DNA from 2 places in the Streptomyces sp. NPDC049887 genome. Region 1 is predicted to be linked to the other one. Evidence: riboswitches for the same ligand, from Rfam matches in the RefSeq annotation. Region 1 holds a riboswitch; the other holds the start of a gene.
The links. Region 1 has a riboswitch for cyclic di-AMP ahead of AB0J10_RS00465 (transglycosylase family protein). Riboswitches for the same ligand answer to the same signal wherever they lie in the genome.

Region 1 (5,516 bases):
GCTGGGCCAGCTCGACGGCGTCGAGGGTCTCGGTCAGCGAGCCGATCTGGTTGACCTTGACCAGGAGGGCGTTGGCGGCGGCCTCGTCGATGCCTCGGGCGAGGCGCTCGGGGTTGGTCACGAACAGGTCGTCGCCGACCAGCTGGACCTTGGCGCCGAGCTTCTCGGTGATCGTCTTCCAGCCGTCCCAGTCGTCCTCGAACAGCGGGTCCTCGATCGAGACCAGCGGGTAGGCGGAGACGAGCTCCTCGTAGTACTCGGTCATCTCGGCGGCCGAGCGGGACTTGCCCTCGAACTCGTAGGCGCCGTCCTTGTAGAACTCGGAGGCGGCGACGTCGAGCGCGAGCGCGATGTCCTTGCCCGGCGTGTAGCCGGCCTTCTTGATCGCCTCGAGGATGAGGTCGAGGGCCTCGCGGTTGGAGCCCAGGTTCGGGGCGAAGCCGCCCTCGTCGCCGAGTCCGGTGGAGAGTCCCTTCTCCTTCAGGACCTTCTTCAGGGTGTGGTACACCTCGGTGCCCCAGCGCAGGGCCTCGGAGAAGGACTCCGCGCCGATGGGAGCGATCATGAACTCCTGGATGTCCACGTTGGAGTCGGCGTGCGAGCCGCCGTTCAGGATGTTCATCATCGGAACGGGCAGCAGGTGCGCGTTCGGGCCGCCGAGGTAGCGGAACAGCGGCAGGTCGGACGCCTCGGAGGCGGCGTGCGCGACGGCGAGGGAGACGCCGAGGATCGCGTTGGCGCCGAGGGAGGACTTGTCCGGGGTGGCGTCGAGGTCGAACATCGCCTGGTCGATCAGGCGCTGCTCGGTGGCGTCATAGCCGACGAGCTCGGGGCCGATCTGCTCGATGACGGCGAGGACGGCCTTCTCGACACCCTTGCCCAGGTAGCGGTTCGGGTCGCCGTCGCGGAGCTCGAGGGCCTCGAAGGCGCCGGTGGACGCACCGGACGGAACGGCAGCACGGCCGGTGCTGCCGTCGTCGAGGCCGACCTCGACCTCGACCGTGGGGTTGCCTCGGGAGTCCAGGATTTCCCGGGCTACGACGACGTCGATGGACGGCACGAGCATCTCCTTCTGGGATGTGACGTGTGAGGTGACACAAACGGAGCCGTGTCGGTGCAGGGTCGCTTTGGCCTTGCGGCAAGAGCCTAACCGCCTGGGAGGCATCGGCCGGCAGATGCCCGCCCCGTGGGACGAAAAAGCGGTCGGAACGGACAAAGACCCCGACCCGGGGGCACTTCCCGTACCCGCCGGACTGCGGGGAGTACGGGGGTGCACCGGGCCGGGGCCGGGGACGGGGGTGCGCCGTCGAGTGGTCCGCCGGGCCCACCGGACGACGGCCGTCCCGGGGACCACAGGGGCCCCCGGGGCCGGTCGTCAGCTCAGGTGGAGCTGCTGGCCGGGGTGGATGACGTTCGCGTCCGCGACGATGTCCTTGTTCAGCTCGAACAGCTTCTTCCAGCCGCCCTTGACCTTCTCTGCCTCGGCGATCCTGCTGAGGGTGTCACCGGCCTTGACCGTGTACTCGCCGTCGCCCTTCTTGACCGGGGCGGCCGCGCGCTCGGAGCGGCTGGTCGGGGCCTCGGCCCGCTTCGGGGCGGAAGGCCGGGCCTTGGGCTCGGCGGCCTTGGGGGCGGCCGGGGCGGCACCGTCGTACGAGGCGTTCGACAGTCCGGTGCCGCAGTTCGGCCAGGCACCCTTGCCCTGGCCCGCCAGGACCTTCTCGGCGATCTGGATCTGCTGCGCCTTGCTGGCCTTGTCGGCGGTGGAGGCGAACGCGGTGCCCCCGTAGGCCGCCCAGGTGGAGGCCGAGAACTGCAGCCCGCCGTAGTAGCCGTTGCCGGTGTTGATGGACCAGTTGCCGCCGGACTCGCACTGGGCGACGGCGTCCCACTCGGAGGCGGTCGCGGCGGACGCGGTGCCCGAGGCCATCAGCGGGGCGGCGATGGCGGCGCCGGCGACACCGGCGAGCGTGGCGACACGGGTGGACCGCTGGAAGACCGTCGGGCGACGGTGCTTGCCCTTGCCGGAAAGCAGCATCGAAGTTCTCCTCACCGACGCCTGCGAGGTGAGCTGTCGGGTTCGGGCCGATGTGGTGTGCCCGGCCGTGCGACGAGCGCACGGCTCCACCCCTAGCCGGGCAGCCCTCATCGGGCCTGTCCGGCACTTACCTTGGGTCCCCCGCTCCTGCCTTCGGCGCTTGCGCGACGACTGTTCCCGGCGGCCGCCGGCAGGATTCGGCGTGCGGTCGACGGGGCCCGCGTTGCGAGCGGTTCAGACCGTAGACACACGTCTCCCCGATGTTCAAAGTCGAACATCGGGGAGAAATCGCCCAAAACTGACGAGGTGACATGTCCGTTTTCGCAGGTGAGAGCCGCGATGACCGGAGTTGACCGTCTAGCGGGGCCAGTTGACCGGAAGAGACTCTTGTCTCACTCGCACAGAACCGGACATAAGCACTCGAACTACTCCTTCAACTCGCCCTCACCCAGGTCGAGATCGAGGCTCTGGCCAGGCAGGATGAGGTCCGCGTCGGAGCCGACGACGTCCTGGTTCGCCTCGTAGAGGGCGGGCCAGCCGCCGGGCACCTGGTTCGCGTCGGCGATCGACGAGAGGGTGTCGCCGGTGCGGACGACGTACTCATCTCCCGTGGCGGCGTCGTCCCGTGCCGATCCGTCACCTCGTGATGCGTGACGACCCGATTCACGCTCATCATCCGAATTGCCCGCATCGTCCCCTTCGGTGGCCGGGGTGCCCCGGTGCTTGCCGATGCCCGTATCCGCCCCGGCTTCACCGGACGCCTCCGCGCTCCCAGCGGAGCCCTCGACGGGTCCGGCGGGCTCCGGGGCCCCGTCCGGCGGGGAGGACTGCTCGGGCGGCGCGGACGAGGAGTCGCCCGTCCCCGACTGGGAGCCGGCCGGCGAGGAGGCTCCGGCATCCGGCTCGGGCACGGAATCCGCCCCGTCGCCGAACGACGGCGCCTTCACGAGGCCGCCCAGCGGGTCGGCCGACGGGGTACCGGCGGGCTCGGAGCCACTGCCACCCAGACCCGTGATCACTCCGCAGCTCTGCCAGGCGGAAGCGCCCTGGGCCGCGAGCACCATCTCGGCGACGGAGATCTGCTGGGAGGGGTCGGCGAGGTCGGCGCGCGGCGCGTAGGCGGTGCCGCCGTAGGCCTCCCAGGTCTCCTGGGAGATCTGGAGGCCGCCGTAGTAGCCGTTGCCGAGGTTGGCACTCCAGTCGCCGCCGCTCTCGCAGTCCGCGACGCGGTTCCAGGTGGCGGTGTCGGCGGCGGACGCGGTACCCGCGCCGAGCAGCGGGATGGCGATGGCCGATCCGGTCACCCCTGCCGCGACGATGAGGGCGGGGGCCTGACGAGGTCGGCGGTGTCGACCGTTCCCGGACAGCATGCGGTGTGCCTTCCGTGTGACTACAGAAAACTCCTGGGGATTGAGACCTCGATGCCCCGGAGTCGGGGTGAACGTAGCCGCACTCCGACGTCAGTCACAAGTCGGTGCAGCGGAGATCACGTGAAAGTCACAGTCTTGACTGTCCGTCAGATTCAGCGTCGGGTGAATTCAACGGGCAGAGTGCGCAATCCGCGCATGATGAGTCCCCCACGCCACCGCAATTCCGACGGATCGACCGCAAGCCGCAAGTCGGGCAGCCGGGTGAGGAGGGTCGCGAGCGCGACCTGCCCCTCCAGCCGCGCGAGCGGCGCACCCAGGCAGTAGTGGATGCCGTGCCCGTAGCCGAGGTGCTGGTTGTCCCGGCGGCCGAGATCGAGGGTGTCGGGCTCCGCGAACCGCTCGGGGTCGCGGTCCGCGGCGGCCAGCACGACGAGGACGGGGTCGCCGGCGGCGATGTCCCGTCCGCCGAGCGTCAGCGACTCGGTCGCGAAACGCCAGGTGGCGAGTTCCACCGGCCCGTCGTAGCGCAGCAGTTCCTCGACCCCGGTGGCGAGCAGAGCGTCCTCGCCGGCGGCCAGCGAGTCCTGGAGCCGCCGCCGCTGCCCCGGATTGCGCAGCAGCGCGTACGTCCCGTTCCCGATGAGGTTCACCGTCGTCTCGAACCCGGCGAAGAGCAGGATGAAGGCCATCGCCGCGGCCTCGTTCTCGGTGAGGTGCTCCCCGTGGTCGGACGCCTTGATGAGTCCCGAGATGAGGTCGTCGCCGGGGGCTTCCCGCTTGCGGTGGATCAGGTCGGCGAGATAGCCGCGCATCTTCTTCACCGACCGGGCGACACCGCCGCGCGGTCCCCCGCCGTGACGAATCATCATCCCCGCCCAGTCCCGGAAGTCGTCCTGGTCCTCCCGCGGTACGCCGAGCATGTCGCAGATGGCGTAGATGGGGAGCGGGAACGCGAACTCATGGATGAGGTCCGCACTTCCCCGCTGCGCGAAACCGTCGATGAGTCGGTCCGTCAGCTCCTGTACCCGGGGGGCGAACTCGGCCACCCGGCGAGGGGTGAACGCCTTCGACACGAGCCGCCGCAGCCGGGTGTGGTCGGGCGGGTCGATGTTCAGCAGATGCGTCATCAGCTCCGCCTTGCGCTCCCCGGGAATCCCCGTCTTCCCCTTCGCGTGCGCGGGCTCGTCGTGATGCGCCGGGTTCTTGCTGAGCCGCTGGTCCGCGAGGGCCTGCCGGGCGTCCGCGTACCGGGTCACCAGCCATGCCTCCACCCCGCTGGGCAGCCTGGTCCGGTGCACCGGCGCGTGCTCGCGCAGCCAGGCGTAGGCGGGGTACGGGTCGGTGGCGAACTCCCAGGTGAAGAGCTCGGGGGCGTCGGGGACGCGGGACGGCCGGTCGTGCATGGGACGACGTTAACCCGCGCCCGGTCGGTCATCCGTTCGGCGGACCTCTCCGCGTTCCCCGTGGGTAGGCTTGCCGTACGCGCCAGACTCCGTCGCATGGGAGCGCTGATGAGTGCCGCAGCCGAAGACCGGAGGGAAGACCAGGAAGGCCGGGAGGAGCAGTACGTGTTCCCGGTCCCACCCCCCGGTGGGTGGACGGCGGACGACCTCGACCGGATCAAGGGTCTCCCGCCGCACACCGAGCTGATCGACGGGGGACTGTTCTTTGTGACTCCGCAGACCGATTTCCACATGGCCGCACTGCGGCTGCTGGAGAACGCACTGGTGCAGCAGGCGCCGGACGACCTCTATGTCGTCCGCGAGATGACCACCAAACTGGGCGTACGCGACCGGCCGGAGCCCGATCTCATGGTGGTTCCGTGGAGCGCCCGCACGGGACCGCAGCAGACCTGGTACGCCCCGGACGACATCCTGCTCGCCGTCGAGATCGTCTCGGACGAGTCCGTGCAGCGTGACCGCGAGCTCAAGCCGCGCAAGTACGCGGCGGCCGGCATCCGGCACTTCTGGCGGGTCGAGAAGAGCGACGATCTGCCGGTCGTCTACGTCTACGAGCTGGACCCCGCCACGAACGCCTACGCGGTCACCGGCATCCACCACAACCGGCTGAAGGTCGACGTCCCGTACCCCGTCGAGGTCGACCTCACC
Region 2 (5,516 bases), on a different contig from region 1:
AACCCGCTGCCCCGCGTCGATCTGGCTGTACGTGGTGCGCGGCAGCGCCACCCCGGCGGAGCGCCAGGCGGCCTGGGTCAGCCCCGAGCAGTCGAAGGCGGACGGCCCCGTCGCGCCCCAGACGTAGGGCTTGCCGAGGGCCCCGTACGCGTAGGCGACGGCCTGTGCGGCACGGGGGTTGGGCGCGGCGACGGCGGGTCCGGTGCGGACCGTGCCGCGGTCCGCGCGGCCCGCGGCGGTGCCGTCCCGCCCGGCGTGGGCCGCGCGCTCTTCGGCGGTGAGTCGCGCCAGCAGGGCCTGGGCCGCGGCCAGCTTCTTCCGCACCACCGCGCGGTGGTGGGCCACGCGGGCCCGCTGCTCCTCGAACTCGGCCAGCCGCTCACCGGCCTCGGCGCGCACCTGCTCGAGCTCTCTCGTCTGCCGCCGCAGCGCGGCGAGGGCCGCGGTCCGGCGGTCACCGACCCGCTCGGTCAGCTCGGCGCCCGCGAGGTACCGCGCGGGGTCGGAGTCGAGGACGAGCCGCAGGGCGGGATCGAGGCCGCCCGCCCGGTACTGCGCCCTCGCGAAGGAACCCAGCGCGTCGCGGGAGGCGTTCAGGCGCTCCGTGCGCCGGGCGGCCTCGTCGCGGAGTTCCCCGGCCTCCCTCAGCGCCGTATCGGCCTTCTCCTTCGCCCCGTTGTACTTCTCGGTCTCGGCCTCCGCTTCCTGGTACAGCCGGTCGGCTCCGGCCCGGACCTCGTCCGCGGTGGGCACCGGCTCGGCCTGCGCGGCGCCCTCGAAGGCGGTGGTGGTGGCCGCACCGGCGAGCGCGAGAGTGGCGGAGAGGCGTGCGGCGGTGCCGGGAAGCGTGCGCTGCCTGGGCTTGCGGTGCGCTGCCACGAGGGCCTGTCCTTCCGTAGGGGCCCGCCGGTACGGGGACCGGCGGCGGACCGCACAGGGGGAGCGGCCCGCCACCGGCTCTTCCGGCGGGGGCGGCCGGCGGCCGTCCGGGTGCGGACGGTGGTGGAGCCGACCACCTGGGTGAGGACGCTAGAGCTCTCGGTCACCGCGAAGTGGCGCCATGAACGGAATTGGCATGAGAAGGACCGCGTGGGTTCGCTTTGGGACCGTCCGGCTAGGCTCCGGTGCCATGGACGTACTCATCAATGTCTTCGTCGCCCTTCACATCATCGGCATCGCCGCGCTGCTCGGCGGTTTCCTCACGCAGATGAAGGCGATGGGGGCGGGGGCGGCGCGCTTCACGCCCGGGATGCTGCACGGCGCGCTGACCATGCTGGTGACGGGTGTGGCGCTGGTGGGACTGAACCAGGCGGACGGCCAGCCCGTGAACAACCTCAAGATCGGTATCAAGCTCGCCGTGCTCGTGGTGATCCTGGCGCTCGTCTACGTCAAGCGGGACGAGGAGACCGTGGACAAGGGGGTGTTCGCGGCGGTCGGCGGCCTGACCCTGGCGAACGTCCTCATCGCGACCCTGTGGACCTGAGTGGTCCGGGCCCGTGCACGGCTCGCGCCGCAACCCCCTGTCCCGAAGGGCGTCGCGGCGCGAGTGCGTGACTCCGTGGGGCGGTTGTCGTGGGTCACCGGCCCGCGAGAACGCTACGCGGGCCGGACGCTGCCGTGGATCGGCATGTAGTAGATCGACTCCTCGCGGACGTTCGCGCCCGGCTTGGGGGCGTGGATCATCTTGCCGTCGCCGATGTAGATCCCGACGTGGCTGATGTCGTCGTAGAAGAAGACCAGGTCGCCCGGGAGCAGATCGGCCGTCGCCACGCTCTGTCCGGCCTTCACCTGGTCCCAGGTCGTCCGGGGGAGGTCGACGCCCGCCGCGCGCCAGGCGGCCTGGGTGAGCCCGGAGCAGTCGAACGAGCTCGGGCCCGTCGCGCCCCAGACGTACGGCTTGCCGATCTGGGCGCGCGCGAAGGACAGCACCTTCTCGGCCTTGGCCGCGTACGTGCCGCCGGTCGTTCCGGAGGTCGTCCCCGTACCCGAGCCGGATTCCGCGCCGGTGCCCGTCTGTTCGCGCTCCTGCCGCTCACGCTCCTGGAGCTGCCGTTCGGCCTCGGCCTCGGCTTCCGCCTTGGCCCTCGCCTCGGCCTTCCGGCGGGCCTCCTCCTCCTTCTTGCGCTCGAGTTCGGCGAGCCGGGCCCGCTCCTCTGCGGTCAGCTGCGACAGCAGCTCCCGCGCCTCGGCGAGCTTCTTCTGGACGGCCTGCTTCCTGGCGCGCAGCGACTCCTGTGAGTCCGTGAGGGTCTCCAGGCTCCGGGTGGCCTGGGCGCGCTGCTTCGCCGCCTCGGCCCGCTGGGTCTCGTAGTCGGCGATGGCGCCGCGCTGCTGCTCGGTCAGCCGGTCCATCAGTTGTGTCTGGTCGGCGTAGGACTGCGGGTTGTCGGCGAAGAGCAGTGCGGCGGTCGGGGTGACGGCGCCGGTGCGGTACTGGGCGGCCGCGTAGCTGCCGAGGGCGCGCCGGGACTCGTTGAGCGCCTCCGTGCGCTCGGCGGCCTCGTCGAGGGCCCGGTCCACCTTGCGGCGCTGCTGTTCGGCGGACTCCTTCGCCTTGTTGTACTCCTGGGTCGACGAACCCGCCTGGCGGTAGAGGTCGTCGACCTTCTTCTGGACTTCTTCGATGCTGGGCTTCGGGTCGGCTGTCGCATTCTGGGCCGAGAGGAGCGAGACCCCCGCTATCGCGGCCGTCGTGAACCCGACGGCAGGTGTGTTCGTACGTGTGCGGCTGCGCGGCTTGCGGTGCGACGCCAAGGCCGGCATCTCCTTCCGTGGAACGCCTACCGGGTTAGCTGTCGGGTTCGGACGGAACGGAAGGTTTGCCCTACGGACCAGGTGAAACCAGGCCCGATTCACCCCGGTTGTGCTTTCTGAGTGGGTCCCCGGTTCCGAAGTCCTCTGTGAGGAGCACGGATTCGGCGCGGCTGCCCGGCCGACGTGGTTCGTCGAAGGGGGTACGGGCCGCCTGGGCGAGCACGCTAGCCAAAGTGTGGTGCTGCTGTGAAGGAGAGTGGTCGATATGCCCGATACATTTTCGTGACCTTGGCGCTATGTGTCCGTGTCATGACTGGAGGTGTCCGATGGTGATTCCCGCGAAGGCGGCGGCGGGCTGTCCGTGGGGCCGCCTAGACTCGGAGAGCGATGAGCAGCCTCTTTGACGACAGTTTCCTGGCGGACCTCCAGCGCACCCCGGCCCCGGAGGACCCCCCGCCACCGGAGGACGACGAGCACCTGCCCGCGGACGAGGTCCCGCACGACCTCTTCGAGGGCAGGTTCGACGTGCCCCCGTCCGGGGACGCCCACTACCGCAACGGGGCCCCGCGCCCCGTCATCGACCCGGCGGCCCTGCTCGACGGGCTGAACGAGCAGCAGCGCGCCGCCGTCGTCCACACGGGATCGCCGCTGCTCATCGTCGCCGGCGCCGGCTCCGGCAAGACCCGGGTGCTGACCCACCGGATCGCCCATCTGCTGGCGACCCGCGACGTCCACCCCGGCCAGATACTGGCCATCACCTTCACCAACAAGGCCGCGGGCGAGATGAAGGAGCGCGTCGAGCAGCTCGTCGGCCCACGCGCCCGCGCCATGTGGGTCTCCACCTTCCACAGCGCGTGCGTCCGCATACTGCGCCGGGAGAGCAAGAGGCTCGGCTTCACGTCGTCCTTCTCGATCTACGACGCCGCCGACTCCAAGCGGCTGATGGCACTGGTCTGCCGCGATCTGGACCTCGACCCGAAGCGGTACCCGCCGAAGTCGTTCAGTGCCAAGATCTCGAACCTGAAGAACGAGCTGATCGACGAGGAGACCTTCGCCGACCGGGTTGGTGGGGGGACCGCCCAGGCCGAAGGCTCCGGGGGAGGTTTCGAGAAGACGCTGGCCGAGGCGTACCGGATGTACCAGGCACGCCTCCGCGAGGCCAACGCGCTGGACTTCGACGACATCATCATGACCACGGTCCATCTGCTCCAGGCGTTCCCGGACGTCGCCGAGCACTACAGGCGCCGGTTCCGCCATGTCCTGGTCGACGAGTACCAGGACACCAACCACGCCCAGTACACGCTCGTGCGCGAGCTGGTCGGGACGGGCTACGACGACCTCGGCCCCGCCGAGCTGTGCGTGGTGGGCGACGCCGACCAGTCGATCTACGCGTTCCGCGGCGCCACGATCCGCAACATCCTCCAGTTCGAGGAGGACTACCCGGACGCGACCACGATCCTGCTCGAGCAGAACTACCGCTCGTCCCAGACGATCCTCTCCGCCGCCAACGCCGTGATCGAGCGCAACGAGAGCCGTCGTCCCAAGAACCTGTGGACGAACGCGGGCGCCGGAGCGCACATCACCGGCTACGTCGCGGACACCGAGCACGACGAGGCCCAGTTCGTCGCCGACGAGATCGACCGGCTGACGGACGCGGGCGAGGCCAGGGCCGGGGACGTTGCGGTCTTCTACCGGACCAACGCCCAGTCCCGTGTCTTCGAGGAGATCTTCATCCGCGTCGGCCTGCCGTACAAGGTCGTCGGCGGGGTGCGCTTCTACGAACGCAAGGAGGTCCGCGACGTCCTCGCGTACCTCCGGGTCCTCGCCAACCCCGAGGACAACGTGCCGCTGCGGCGGATCCTGAACGTCCCGAAGCGCGGCATCGGCGAGCGCGCCGAGGCGATGGTCGACGCGCTCGCCCTGCGGGAGAGGATCACGTTCCCGCAGGCGCTGCGCCGCGTCGACGAGGCGTACGGCATGGCCGCGCGCTCCGCCAACGCCGTGAAGCGCTTCAACACGCTCATGGAGGAGCTGCGCACGATCGTCGACTCGGGCGCGGGTCCCGCGGTCGTGCTGGAGGCCGTGCTGGAGCGGACCGGCTACCTCGCCGAACTGCAGGCATCCACCGACCCCCAGGACGAGACCCGTATCGAGAACCTCCAGGAACTCGCTGCGGTGGCCCTGGAGTTCGAGCAGGATCGGGGCGCCGAGGAGGGGACGGGCACGCTCGCCGAGTTCCTGGAGCAGGTCGCGCTGGTCGCCGACTCCGACCAGATCCCCGACGAGGACGAGGAGGGCAGCGGCGTCATCACGCTGATGACCCTGCACACGGCGAAGGGCCTGGAGTTCCCCGTCGTGTTCCTCACCGGCATGGAGGACGGCGTCTTCCCGCACATGCGGGCGCTCGGTCAGACCAAGGAGCTGGAGGAGGAGCGCCGTCTGGCGTACGTGGGGATCACCCGTGCCCGCGAGCGCCTCTACCTGACGCGTTCATCGATGCGCAGCGCCTGGGGTCAGCCCGCCTACAACCCGCCCTCGCGCTTCCTCGAGGAGATCCCGGACGCTCACCTGCAGTGGAAGCGGACGGGCCCGGTGGCGGCGCCCGCGGGGCCCACGTCCGGCATCGCCTCGGCGCTCTCGTCGTCCCGCTCCCGCTCCGGTCCTTCGGGGTTCGCCACCCGGCGGACGACGGACAAGCCCGTGATCGCCCTGGCCGTGGGCGACCGCGTCACCCACGACCAGTTCGGGCTGGGGACGGTGAT

Region 2: it holds a riboswitch for cyclic di-AMP, as region 1 does, so the genes downstream of both, AB0J10_RS25365 (NlpC/P60 family protein) here and AB0J10_RS00465 (transglycosylase family protein) in region 1, are expected to answer to the same signal.

The regions. Positions count from the first base shown of each region.
Region 1 is NZ_JBFAMM010000001.1:107,988-113,503, forward strand. Features, by position in the region: gene eno (phosphopyruvate hydratase) at 1-1,060, opposite strand, end outside; gene AB0J10_RS00465 (transglycosylase family protein) at 1,376-2,038, opposite strand; cyclic di-AMP (ydaO/yuaA leader) riboswitch at 2,042-2,207, opposite strand; gene AB0J10_RS00470 (transglycosylase family protein) at 2,464-3,408, opposite strand; gene AB0J10_RS00475 (cytochrome P450) at 3,561-4,811, opposite strand; gene AB0J10_RS00480 (Uma2 family endonuclease) at 4,920-5,516, shown strand, end outside.
Region 2 is NZ_JBFAMM010000023.1:86,288-91,803, forward strand. Features, by position in the region: gene AB0J10_RS25355 (NlpC/P60 family protein) at 1-879, opposite strand, end outside; gene AB0J10_RS25360 (hypothetical protein) at 1,130-1,483, shown strand; gene AB0J10_RS25365 (NlpC/P60 family protein) at 1,597-2,763, opposite strand; cyclic di-AMP (ydaO/yuaA leader) riboswitch at 2,762-2,931, opposite strand; gene pcrA (DNA helicase PcrA) at 3,142-5,516, shown strand, end outside.